2 linked regions of the Tolumonas auensis DSM 9187 genome follow. The protein of the gene in region 1 binds, or shares a complex with, the protein of each later gene. Links are inferred from orthologs where the notes say so. Each region holds a gene or a part of one and is shown on either strand. Other genes may lie near its edges.

Evidence for each region.
Region 2: the proteins of xseB (region 1) and xseA are in contact, whole or in part, in a cryo-EM structure (PDB 8TXR), measured with the Escherichia coli proteins. The link is inferred for Tolumonas auensis DSM 9187 from one-to-one orthologs.

The regions. Positions count from the first base shown.
Region 1 is NC_012691.1:2,732,070-2,740,012, reverse strand. What follows is about bases 4,970-7,943. They hold xseB (exodeoxyribonuclease VII small subunit), read right to left. Parts: upstream 6,603-7,943; coding sequence 6,336-6,602; downstream 4,970-6,335. Other genes in these bases: thiI (tRNA uracil 4-sulfurtransferase ThiI), read left to right, coding at 6,755-7,943; ispA ((2E,6E)-farnesyl diphosphate synthase), read right to left, coding at 5,445-6,335; dxs (1-deoxy-D-xylulose-5-phosphate synthase), read right to left, coding at 4,970-5,424. Outside these bases: TOLA_RS12780 (ABC transporter permease), read left to right, coding at 1-649; TOLA_RS12775 (DUF1189 domain-containing protein), read right to left, coding at 730-1,536; TOLA_RS12770 (AEC family transporter), read left to right, coding at 1,720-2,655; TOLA_RS12765 (ArsR/SmtB family transcription factor), read left to right, coding at 2,725-3,033; arsC (glutaredoxin-dependent arsenate reductase), read left to right, coding at 3,056-3,481; more of dxs, read right to left, coding at 3,562-4,969. UniProt on the Escherichia coli protein: Bidirectionally degrades single-stranded DNA into large acid-insoluble oligonucleotides, which are then degraded further into small acid-soluble oligonucleotides.
Region 2 is NC_012691.1:2,380,242-2,385,695, forward strand. Bases 1-2,998 are described here. They hold xseA (exodeoxyribonuclease VII large subunit), read left to right. Parts: upstream 1-825; coding sequence 826-2,172; downstream 2,173-2,998. Other genes in these bases: guaB (IMP dehydrogenase), read right to left, coding at 1-650; yciA (acyl-CoA thioester hydrolase YciA), read right to left, coding at 2,169-2,567; TOLA_RS11045 (YchE family NAAT transporter), read right to left, coding at 2,695-2,998. Outside these bases: more of TOLA_RS11045, read right to left, coding at 2,999-3,333; adhE (bifunctional acetaldehyde-CoA/alcohol dehydrogenase), read left to right, coding at 3,954-5,454. UniProt on the Escherichia coli protein: Bidirectionally degrades single-stranded DNA into large acid-insoluble oligonucleotides, which are then degraded further into small acid-soluble oligonucleotides.

The DNA.
Region 1 (7,943 bases):
TTCACGTGTATCGCTGATGATTGGTTTGTGTGCGGTCGCCCTGCAATTAGCATTTGGTGTCGTGATCGGCCTGGTGGCTGGTTATGTCGGTGGTCGTGTTGATAACCTGCTGATGCGGATGGCGGATATTCAGCTGTCGTTCTCTACTATGATGGTGGCGATCATTGTATCGGCTATTTTTCAGGCGACGCTGGGCGGTGAGTTCTACTCGCAATATGCCATTCTGATGCTGGTGTTGATCATCGGTATTTCTGAATGGCCGCAATACGCACGTACTGTGCGCGCTTCCGTTTTGTCGGAGAAGAAGAAAGAGTATGTGGAGGCAGCGCGCGTAATGGGCTTTAAAGCGCCCCGCATTATGTTCCGTCATATTCTGCCAAACTGCCTGTCACCGATCCTGGTTATCTCAACCGTACAGGTTGCCAATGCCATTATGTCTGAAGCGGCATTGTCGTTTCTGGGGCTCGGGATGCCGGTGGACAAACCGTCACTGGGTTCACTGATCAGTATCGGTTTTAACTACATTTTCTCCGGTTCATGGTGGATCACTGCCTTCCCCGGCATTTGTCTGGTGGTGCTGGTGCTGGTTATCAATCTGCTGGGTGACTGGTTACGCGACCTGTTCAATCCGAAGATTTATAAAGACTGAGTGCTATCAAACACAGACAGAAATAAAAAAGGGAAGTCAGAGCTGGCTTCCCTTTTCGTATCTGTATTGCTCTTTTCTGGTTACGCGATGATGGAGCCTTCATCGTTACGCTGATCGGGTGGTAACTGACAGACACTCTGAATGGCGAAGCGAACATACATCACTTCCAGCACGATAAATAACAGACCGGCAAAGGGCAGCGGTAAGCCGAGAACACCGATAAACATATCAAGGATCATCGCAGGCGTCAGCGCCACCGCACAGATGCGGACAAACGAGTTATACCGCAGAGTCACGCCCTGTCTTTTCGCCAGCCATCCGGCAAACAAGGCGTAAACCATGGCTTGTGTAAACCGCCAGAACCAGGAAAAGGCGACCATAATCACATAGGTCAGCGGGAGCAGAAATTGACCGGTAGTTGCCATAAATGTTTCGACCGATGAGCGATCAATCGTCATATCCGTCAGATCTGAAAAATCATAGGACTGAGAATCGGTATCGTTTTTACGGATAGATATGCGGTCAGTCGTAATAAGCACCGCTGCCGATGTCTGGTCTAATGACGTGTATTGCCCGGTGGTATCCACGACAATGAACGGCTCAGTCGTACCTTTCTCGTTAATAATATAGGGGCGTTCTTCCGGGGTGGATGCCTGACCGCTCTGAATCGTCAGTTCCGGAAATTCATCCAGATACAGCGGCAATTCTTCTTCAACGAAAGCAAGATACCCTTCCCGGATCTGCATCGTAATAGGCATCACGACCAGTGCTGAGATGATCAACAAATATAATGAGCCGATCCCCTGCCATTGACGGGCAACAGACTGATATAGCGTTCGGGAAAAGAATGATAGCCAGAGAGCCTGCCACCATGTGATTTTGCGCATGACCTGAAACTCCTGAATTCCAAATGAGTTTTATTTGTTTTGTCTAGCATATCAGTTTGTCCGGGATAAATCAGGCGGAGTCCAAACGACAAATTTTAGGATTCCGTTTGAAAGTTAATATGGCGCAATATTTGTGACATATGTCATGCTAGACTTTGCCTCCCGTTGTCTGATGGTGGTGCTATGTCTGCCTTATTACATCAAGTCTATCTCTCAACCCCATTGTTTATCCTGGTGTTTATCGGCTATGGCGTGATGCGCTGGGCGCATTGGCCTAAAGTGATGTCGGATTCTTTGTCCCGCTTCGTTTTTTCACTGGCATTGCCGGCGATGCTGTTTCATCTGATGAGTGATTTCTCCAAACTGCCACCGGTTGATGCGCGCTTGTTGATCGCGTTTTTTGGCGGCTGCTTAATCATTTTTATTCTGGGACGTTTACTGGCCTGGAAAGTCTTTAAACTGGATGGCGTATCGCAATCTGTATTTGCCCTGGGCGGGATCTTCTCTAATAACTCTATGCTGGGATTGCCACTGGCAAAAATGATGTTAGGTGATGCCGCATTGCCTTCGGTAGCACTGGTGCTGGTATTTAATTCACTGATCCTCTGGACACTGGTGACGGTATCGGTGGAATTGGCGAAACATGGCAGCTTTTCCTTTCGCGGATTTTTCTCAACCGTTAAAAGTGTGCTGAAAAACCCGATTGTTTTCGGCATCCTGACTGGTACCGCATGGGGGCTGACAGGCTGGAAACTGCCTCTATTGATTGATAATACCGTGAGCATGATCAGCGGTGCGGCGGCACCTATGGCGCTGTTATCGTTAGGGATGGGGCTTGCAGAATATGGCATTGGCGGTAATTGGGGACAATCAATCAGCGTATGTCTGCTCAAACTGGTTGGTCATCCGTTAGTCGCCTGGGGGATCGCCCGTCTGATTGGCTTACCTACCATGGAAACGCAGGCAATCGTGTTGCTGGCATCCATTGCTACCGGGGTGAACGTTTACCTGATGGCTCGGCAGTTTAAAACGATGGAAGGGGTGATGGCGACCAGCCTGTTGCTCTCTACTGTAGTGGCCGCGGTCACCACGCCGCTTTGTGTCATGTTATCCGGATGAATAGTATCAGCCAGCTTATGCTGGCTTTTATTCGCTTGATTATTTCAATCCCTCTTGTAGTATTGAACTATGAAAAAAGAATCAGCAACACTCATCTTTGAATCACTGGCATCCGGTATCCGGCAGGATATTTATCGTTTGCTGGTGAAGTGTGGTCAGGAAGGCATGGTCGCCGGACAAATTGCGACTACGCTCGGTCTGCCACCGAACAACCTGTCTTTCCATCTGAAAGCGATGGCGCATGCTGGCCTGTTATCGGTCGTGCAGGAAGGGCGTTATCAGCGCTACCGTGCGAATGTTCCACTGATGCGGGAACTGATTGCATACCTGACCGAAGAATGTTGTGGCGGCAATCCGGAACAATGTATTCCACGTTAATGATCATGAAAGGGAAATGACCATGTCTGAAGTGACTATTTATCATAATCCAAAATGCGGTACCTCACGTAATACGCTGGAAATGATCCGCAATGCCGGTATCGAACCGAACGTGATCCTGTATCTGGAAACACCGCCAACCCGCGATACGCTGGTAAAACTGATTGCCGATATGGGCATCAGCGTGCGTGAAGTGCTGCGTCAGAAATGCGATCCTTATGTTGAGCTGGGGCTGGATGATCCGAAATGGACTGACGAGCAGTTGCTTGATTTCATGATGCAGCATCCTATTCTGATCAATCGTCCTATTGTGGTCACAGAGCTGGGCACTAAGCTGTGTCGTCCTTCAGAATTGGTACTTGATATACTGCCGGCTGCGCAACAAGGTGCATTTACCAAGGAAGACGGTGAAGCGGTGGTTGATGCGGAAGGTAAGCGTCTGATCTAATAAGTCTTGATATATTACGGCTCCCGAAGGAGCCGTAATACTGAGTGTTTGTCGTAACTGAGTGTCGTCGTAACTAAGTGTTAAGCCATAAACTCACGTATCCGCTGTTCAATACCGGCACTGTTCAGTCGGAGAACATGATAAATCTCTTCCTGCGTACCTTGTTCGATAAAGCGATCCGGCAGACCAATATTTAATACCGGTATTAACACGCGCTGCGTCATCATCCACTCATTAACGGCAGAGCCTGCACCACCTTGTACGGCATTTTCTTCGATGGTCACCAGTACATCATGCTGTGCTGTAATCGTTTTAAGCAATTCTGCATCCAAAGGCTTCACAAACCGCATATCGACCAGTGTGGCATCCAGTTTTTCGGCTACGGATTTTGCCTGATGTAACAGCGTACCGAAGCAGAGCAGGGCAATACTTTGTCCCTGACGGACGATCTGACCTTTACCAACCGGTAATGTTTCCAGTTCTGTGTTCAGAGTGACACAACTGCCTGTACCGCGGGGGTAACGTACCGCTGCAGGCTGGTTTAACTGATAGCCCGTGGTCAGCATCATCCGGCATTCGTTTTCATCCGATGGCGTCATGATCACCATATTCGGAATGGTGCGCAGGAAGCTGATATCAAATGCACCCTGATGGGTCGGCCCGTCAGCACCGACCAGGCCGGCGCGATCGATGGCAAACAATACGGGCAGATTCTGGATCGCCACATCGTGGATGATTTGATCGTAAGCCCGCTGCATGAAGCTGGAATAGATAGCCACGACCGGTTTCATGCCTTCTATCGCCAGCCCGGCGGCAAAGGTCACCGCATGCTGTTCGGCAATCGCGACATCAAAATAACGCTCAGGATATTTCTGCGAGAACTCAACCATGCCGGAGCCTTCCCGCATCGCCGGTGTAATGCCCACCAGTTTGCTGTCAGACTCAGCCATATCGCATAACCACTGACCGAAAATATTCGAGAAAGTCGGTTTGCCGCCTTTGTTTTTCGGCAGGCAGTCATCTTCCGGATTGAATTTCGGCACACCGTGATAACCGATAGGGTCTTTTTCGGCAGGCTCATAGCCTTTGCCTTTTTTGGTCATCACATGCAGCAGTTGCGGACCTTTTAACTGCCGCATATTTTTCAGTGTATTGACCAGTGCTTTGATGTCATGCCCATCAATCGGGCCGATATAATTAAAGCCCAACTCTTCAAACAAGGTCCCCGGAATTACCATGCCTTTGATATGTTCTTCCGCCCGGCGAGCGAGCTCTTTTACCGGTGGCAGGCCAGACAGTACCTTTTTGCCGCCTTCCCGCAGCGTGGTGTAGACCGGGCCGGATAACCATTTCGCCAGATGATTGTTGAGTGCGCCGACGTTTTCCGAAATCGACATTTCGTTGTCATTCAGGATCACCAGCATATCTTCATGCAGATCACCGGCATGATTCAGCGCTTCGAATGCCATTCCTGCAGTCAGTGCACCATCACCAATGACAGCCACAACTTTGTGATCCAGACCCTGCCGTTTGGCCGCCACCGCCATGCCTAAAGCGGCACCAATGGAGGTGCTGGAGTGACCGACACTCAGCGGATCATATTCACTCTCTTCCCGCCATGGGAACGGGTGAACGCCATCCTTCTGACGGATTGTCGCCATCCGGTCGCGACGGCCGGTCAGAATTTTGTGCGGATAAGCCTGATGACCAACATCCCATACCAGCTTATCAACCGGTGTCTGATAGACATAATGCAGCGCTACGGTCAGTTCCACGACTCCGAGTCCGGATGCCAGATGGCCACTGCTACGGCTTACAGAGTGCAGCAAAAAAGTGCGTAGCTCCTGACATAATTGCGTCAGACGCTCTTCCGGGAATTGCCGCAGATCCGCCGGCGAATTAACTGATGCCAGCGTCGGGTATTCGGTCATATCAATCATCATGTGTTTGTTATTATCCGACATTAATATGCGCGCTCGATGATGTAATCAGCAAACGCAGATAATATTTCAGTATTATAAGGAAGTGGTGCCAAGGCCGCTAATGCCTGCCGGTGCAGATCCTGCGCCATTTCGCGGGCGGCATCCAGCCCCAGCAAAGCAGGGTAGGTGCTTTTATCCAGCGCCTGATCAGAACCCTGAGGTTTACCCAGCGTCTCGGTATCACTGACAACATCAAGAATGTCATCCTGTACCTGGAAAGCGAGTCCGATGGCCGCTGCATATTTTTTCAGGGCAGAGACTGTTTCTGCTGCGACATCCTGCTGACACAATGCACCGAGCATCACCGCACACTCAATCAGTGCGCCGGTCTTATGCCGGTGGATCAGCTCCAGTGCTTCCAGTCCGACATGTTGTCCTTCTGCGGCCAGATCCAGCGCCTGACCACCACACATGCCGGCATAACCAGAAGCTTGTGCCAGCGTGCTCAGCATCTTCACTTGCTGGGTGCGTAATGCATCCGGGAAAGGGTGATCCGCCAGAATAGAGAATGCCAGTGTCTGCAAGGCATCACCTGCCAGTACGGCAGTCGCTTCATCAAACGCTTTATGCACAGTCGGATGACCGCGACGCAGATCATCATCGTCCATAGCCGGCAAATCATCGTGGATCAGCGAATAGGCATGAATGCACTCGATCGCGGCGGCCGGTCCATCCAGTAATGCTTCATCAATGTCCAGCATGCTACCGGTAGCATAGACGAGAAATGGACGAACCCGTTTGCCACCCAGCACCAGGCCATGGCGCATTGCCGCTTTTAGGCGAGGTGATAAATCAGGTAAGGTTTCGATTTTTTGCAGCAACAGATCATCAATGCGTTGCCGGTAGTGTTGTGAAAAGGTCTGCAGTGACACTTATTCTTCCTCTGCGTTCTGGCCGGATGTCTGTTCAACAGTAAATGGCGTCAGTTTTTCCTGCTCACCCTGTTGTAACAGTATCTGCACCTGCTGTTCCGCTTGTTCTAATTTTTGTTTGCTCACCCGCGCCAGCTGAATGCCTCGTTCAAATTGTTTCAGTGCTGTTTCCAGCGGTAAATCACCCTGTTCCAGCTGTTGCACAATTTGCTCCAGCTCTCCGAGAGCAGCATCAAAACTTAATGATTCGGTCTTTTTGGCGGCCATGGCGGGTTCTGATAATAGAGAGATAATTTACTTATCTTACCACTGTCTGACCTTCTGGCGTATAAACTCTGTGATCTCTTGCCTCAAGGGTTAGCATCTTTGGCCGGCTGGATTATAATGCGCCACTTTTCGCCAGCTAAACGAGCGTTGTCATGAAATTCATCATTAAACTGTTCCCGGAAATCACCATCAAAAGTAAATCCGTCCGCCAACGCATGGTGAAAATTTTGCAGGGTAATATCCGTAATGTCCTGCAAAAAGTGGATGAGACCGTTACTGTCCGTAACGACTGGGACAAGCTCATGGTGTCCAGTAAAAATGATTCGCCCGAAAACAGAGACAAGCTGGTTGAACGTTTGAGTTGCATGCCGGGTATCCAGGCTTTTCTGGAAGTGACACAGGTACCGTTCACTGATCTGCACGATATTTACGAGCAGACTGCGGCAGTCTATGGCCCGACGCTGGCAAATAAAACCTTCTGTGTGCGTGTGAAACGCAAAGGTAAACATGAATTCACCTCCATCGAAATTGAGCGTTATGTCGGTGGCGGACTGAATCAGAATTTCCCGTCTAATGGAGTCAGACTTTCGCATCCGGATCTGCAGATCAATCTGCAGATTGAAAATGAGCTGCTGTATCTGGTCACGGCGATCCATAAAGGCTTAGGTGGTTATCCGCTGTCGACACAGGAAGATGTATTAAGTCTGATCTCCGGTGGTTTTGACTCCGGGGTGGCTTCTTATCTGTTCATCAAACGTGGCAGCCGAGTGCACTACTGTTTCTTTAATCTGGGCGGCGCGGCGCATGAGATCGGCGTGAAACAGGTGGCTTATTATCTGTGGAGCAAATACAGCCAGTCACACAAAGTAAAATTTGTTTCTGTGCCTTTCGAACCCGTGGTTGGCGAGATCCTGGAAAAAATCGACAATGGTCTGATGGGCGTGGTACTGAAACGAATGATGATGCGGGCGGCTTCCCGTGTTGCGGAACGTATGGGTGTCGAAGCGTTAGTCACCGGTGAGAGCGTCGGACAGGTATCCAGCCAGACCGTCACCAATCTGTCTGTGATTGATCGTGTTACCGACACCTTGATCCTGCGTCCGCTGATCGTCAGTGATAAGCAAGACATCATTGATCAGGCCCGGGCCATCGGAACTCAGGAGTTCGCTGAAACCATGCCGGAATATTGCGGAGTGATTTCCAATAAGCCGACGGTAAAAGCGCGTTATGAAGAAGTTTTGGCGAACGAAGCCAAGTTTAATTTCGATGTACTGGAAAATGTGATCACCAGTGCGAAAGTGATCGATATCCGTGAGATCGCGAATGAAACCGAAGCTCAGG
Region 2 (5,454 bases), 350 kb from region 1 along the record:
CGACCCATTGCGTCTTTACACGCGTTCGGTTTGCTTTCTGCTTTCTGGAAATCTTTAACCGTGATCATACCGGTCAGTTTGAAATCATCGTTAACGATCAGCACTTTCTCGATGCGGTGTTTTTGCATCAAAGCCTGAACCACTTCACGGGATGCATTTTCATGCACAGTGACCAGACGCGCTTTTGGCGTCATCACTTCATGCACTTTCATGCTCAGGTCGGTCACAAAACGCACGTCACGACCCGTGATGATACCCATCAGTGAACCGTCAGTGTCTACAACTGGGAAGCCACCAAAACCGCTCATGAAAGTCAGCTCTTTGATCTGAGCAATAGTCATGTCTGGGCGAACGGTTACCGGATCAGTCACGATGCCACTTTCGAACTTTTTAACGCGACGAACTTTGTCCGCCTGCTGTTCGATAGACATGTTTTTATGGATGAAGCCGAGACCACCTTCCTGTGCCAGTGCAATCGCTAAGCGAGCACCAGTTACGGTATCCATTGCAGCGGAAGCCATAGGAATGTTCAGCACGATATCTTTTGTCAGATGAGTGCGCAGATCTGCGGTATTAGGAAGAACGATTGAATGAGCAGGGACTAACAGAACGTCGTCAAAAGTCAGTGCTTCTTTGGCTATGCGTAACATGGCAACATCTCACCGTTAATTAATGAAAGGGGGTGGGTAAAATATTGCAGCGAGATTTTAGGCACTTCATAGGGGTTGGTAAAGCAATTTTGCGTTTTAAATCACAATTTTTTTTACCACTGTCGCAGGTCGTTGTTATTATTAGCCTCTGATCCAGTGAATCAAGAGCGTTCCAGTGGCTATATCTCAACCAGTAATCTATACCGTCAGCCGGCTAAATAATGTGGTTCGGCTCCTTCTGGAACAGGAAATGGGGCTGGTCTGGCTGACCGCAGAAATATCCAATCTGGTACAGCACAGTTCAGGACACTGGTACTTCACCCTAAAAGATCAGCAGGCCCAAATCCGGGCCGCCATGTTTAAAGGGCAAAACCGTCGCGTCAGCTTCCGCCCGCAAAATGGCCAGCAAATACTCGTTCAGGGACAGCTTTCGCTCTATGAAGCCCGCGGCGATTACCAGCTGATCGTCGAGAAAATGCAGCCCGCCGGTGACGGTTTACTGCAGATGAAACTGGAAGCATTAAAAGCCCGGTTAATGGCGGAAGGTTTGTTTGATCCTCGCCGTAAACGCGCATTGCCAACCCAACCGAAACAGATCGGGATTATCACCTCCCCGACCGGTGCAGCCATTCACGATATGCTGACCATTCTGGCCCGGCGCGATCCGGCATTACCGGTGATCTTATATCCCAGCGCCGTACAGGGAGAGAGTGCAGTGCCGGCATTGCTGAATGCGCTGGAGACTGCCTGGCGACGCAATGAATGCGACTTGCTGATCATCGGCCGTGGCGGTGGCTCACTGGAAGATCTCTGGTGTTTTAATGATGAACTCGTAGTCAGAGCAATCGCTAACAGTCCGATCCCGATTGTCAGTGCGGTCGGACATGAAACAGATGTGACCTTGTCAGATTTTGCGGCTGATCTTCGCGCCCCAACCCCTTCTGCCGCTGCAGAATTAGTCAGCCGCGATCAACAGCAACAACTACACCGGTTAGCGCAATATCAGCATCGTCTGCAACAGGCGATACAGCTACGGCTACAGCAGCACCAAATAGCCTGGCAACAGCAATACGCCAGATTAAATACACAAAACCCCAGATATCAGTTACAGCAGAAAATACAAAAACAAGATGAATTACAATTTCGTCTGGAACGTGTAATGACACAAACGTTAGTGCAGGCAAACCAGCAGTGGATGTCTCAGCATCAGCGCCTGCAGCAGGTTTCGCCCAAACGGCAGCTCCCAAATCTGCAAAAACAGCATGCTTATCTGTATCAGCGTTTATTGAATGCAATGCAGAGCAAACAACAGGACAGCGCACAAACGCTATCCCGGCTGAGCGGCCAGTTACATGCATTAAGTCCACTGCAAGTGTTGGCCAGAGGCTATTCCGTCACTACCAATGCAAAAGGTGAGCTGATCCATAGCAGTCAGCAAGTGACTACCGGAGAAATGCTGAATGTTCAGCTACACCAGGGAACATTGAAGGTCAGAACTGAAGAAGTAAAATCTGAAAATTAATCTTTGGGTACCGCACGCGGGTGCCCGGCGTCATCGATAGCGACATACGTAAAAACGCCTTCGGTGACGCAGTAACGCTCATAACTTTCGGAACGCAGCAGCGGCTTGATCCAGACTTCTAAATGGACAGTCATCGAGGTTCTGCCGACGCGGGTACATTCACCGTGAACACACACCGCGTCCCCCACTTTCACTGGCTGATGAAAAGTCATGCCTTCAACCGCAACAGTCGCAATACGTCCCCTTGCAATTTCTGTCGCCAGCATGCCGCCAGCTAAATCCATCTGGGACATAATCCAGCCACCAAAGATATCGCCATTCTGATTAGTATCTGCAGGCATCGCCTGAGTACGGATAATCAGCTCGCCTTTCGGATGACGTTTAACGTTGTTCATTTTCAGCTCTTTTTGTAGGGAAAATGTTAAATATACTCAGCAAAAGTGCTTTTGACTATATTCATATGAATCACGGCAAATGCTCATTTTTACAATTTCGTAGCAATTTCCGTCACTTGCCCGAGTCTTATGCCAGCACCGGAAACATGTGTTTGATACCGGCAACCATAATTTCAATACCCAGCGACATCATGATCAACCCCATGATACGGGTCACCACGTTGATACCGGTACGTCCCATCAGGCGAAACAGCAAAGGTGCCGCACGGAATATCAGCCAGGATGAGAAGCAAAAAACCACGACAACCAGGCTCATGCCCAGCAATTGTTGTGCAGAATTGAATTGTGATGAATAAACAATGGTCGAACTGATTGCTCCGGGACCCGCCATCAGCGGTAATGCCAGCGGAACAACGGCAATTGATTCTTTCGCCAGAGTGTCACCTTTTTCTTCTTTATTGTGACGCACTTCGCCCAGTTTACCCTGCAGCATCGACCAGGCAATCAGCACAATCAGCGAACCACCCGCAATCCTGAATGATGCAATCGAAATATCAAACGCATCCAGGATGATCTGGCCGAAAAACATGGATACCCACAGGATCACCATAACGGCGAAATTAGCTGTCGTATTTGTCCGCAGCCGCTCCTGTGGTGTCTGCTGACTGGTCAGACTGACAAATACCGGCAGCAATCCCAACGGATTAATGATGGCGGTAAGACCAATAAAAAACTTCAGATAAACCGAAAAAGATAATGGATCCATAGTATGACAACAGGCTCAGATAAGTAGGAAATAAGTATGTCAGAAATTAGTGCCAAGAGTAGCTAAAACAGGATTTCTTCACCAGAGAGATAAATTTATGCCCATCACATTAAGGATTAGTTTTTTTTATCCGAATGCATTTTATTGTCATCAACGGAACACTAAGTCCGAATACAAACAAAACATGGTCAGTCCATATAAAAAACAGCTCAAATGGTGAGACCGGTATAGAATTTTACGCTTCAGATTTCAGTAAAAGATAGAAAGCAGCTCAGGAGGTATTCTGGATCATCGCCTTATCTGACGCGGGGTTGTGATGATTTGGTTACAAAAATGTCAAAAATTTTGTTTTGTAAATTTTGTAACCATTTAGTGACTATTGTTCTGTTGAACATGTCTCGTATTTCTGTTGAATATATCTCACAATCGCTTTCATAGAGTAAATTCAGACATAAATTACAGGGTCCGTTTACTAAAATTGATTTGGATCAAATTTTTACGCATTACCTACTTCTATAATCGACTACGAAAATTGTTTACTAAGTCACACTATAAATACAGCTGCTATAGTGATGTACGTGCCTTAATAAACCGTTTTTCAAACTCACTAGGAGAAATGTATGCCAGTAACCAACGTTGCTGAATTGGATGAACTGCTTGTCCGCGTTAAAAAAGCTCAACGCGAATTCGCAACTTTCAGCCAAGAACAGGTAGACAAAATCTTCCGCGCTGCTGCTCTGGCAGCAAACAATGCCCGTATTCCTCTGGCTCAGATGGCAGCAGCTGAATCAGGCATGGGTATCGTTGAAGATAAAGTGACTAAAAACCACTTCGCATCTGAGTACATTTACAACAAATACAAAGACGAAAAAACTTGTGGCATCCTGGAAGAAGACAAAACTTTCGGAACCATCACTATCGCTGAACCAATCGGTATCATCTGCGGTATCGTTCCAACTACCAACCCGACTTCTACTGCAATCTTCAAATCTCTGATTGCACTGAAAACTCGTAACGGTATCGTTTTCTCCCCGCACCCACGTGCTAAAAATTCTACTGCTGCTGCTGCACGTATCGTTCTGGATGCTGCTGTTGCTGCCGGTGCACCTGCTGACATCGTTGGCTGGATCGATACCCCATCTGTAGAAATGTCTAACTACCTGATGAAACACCAGGACATTAACCTGATCCTGGCTACTGGTGGTCCTGCGATGGTTAAAGCGGCTTACTCTTCAGGTAAACCAGCTATCGGTGTAGGCGCAGGTAACACTCCAGTTGTTATCGATGAAACTGCAGACATCAAACGTGCTGTAGCTTCTATCCTGTTGTCTAAAACTTTCGACAACGGCGTAGTTTGTGCTTCTGAACAGGCTGTTATCGTAGTTGATTCAGTTTATGACGCAGTGAAAGAGCGTTTCGCTTCTCACGGCGGCTATATCCTGAACAAAGATGAAGCTGACAAAGTTCGTAAAGTACTGCTGATCAACGGTGCCCTGAATGCGGCAATCGTAGGTCAACCAGCGACCAAAATCGCTGAACTGGCTGGCATCAAAGTTCCTTCTGACACCAAGATCCTGATCGGGGAAGGCGCTAAAATCTGCTACGAAGAAGAATTCGCTCACGAGAAACTGTCTCCATCACTGGGTATGTTCCGTGCTAAAGACTTCACTGAAGCTGTTGACTTCGCTTGCCAGATGGTTGATCTGGGCGGTATCGGTCATACTTCAGCTCTGTACACCGACCAGGACAAGAACGACGATCGCGTTCGTTACTTCGGTGACAAGATGAAGACTGCTCGTATCCTGATCAATACCCCTACTTCTCATGGTGGTATCGGTGACCTGTACAACTTTAACCTGGCTCCTTCTCTGACTCTGGGTTGTGGTTCATGGGGTGGTAACTCCATCTCTGAAAACGTAGGTCCAAAACATCTGATCAACAAGAAGACAGTAGCTAAGCGAGCAGAAAATATGCTGTGGCACAAACTTCCTAAATCAATTTACTTCCGTCGCGGTTCTCTGCCAATTGCACTGACTGACCTGGAAGGCAAAAAACGCGCAATGGTTGTTACCGACAGCTTCCTGTTCAACAACGGTTATGCTGACGAACTGGTTACCATCC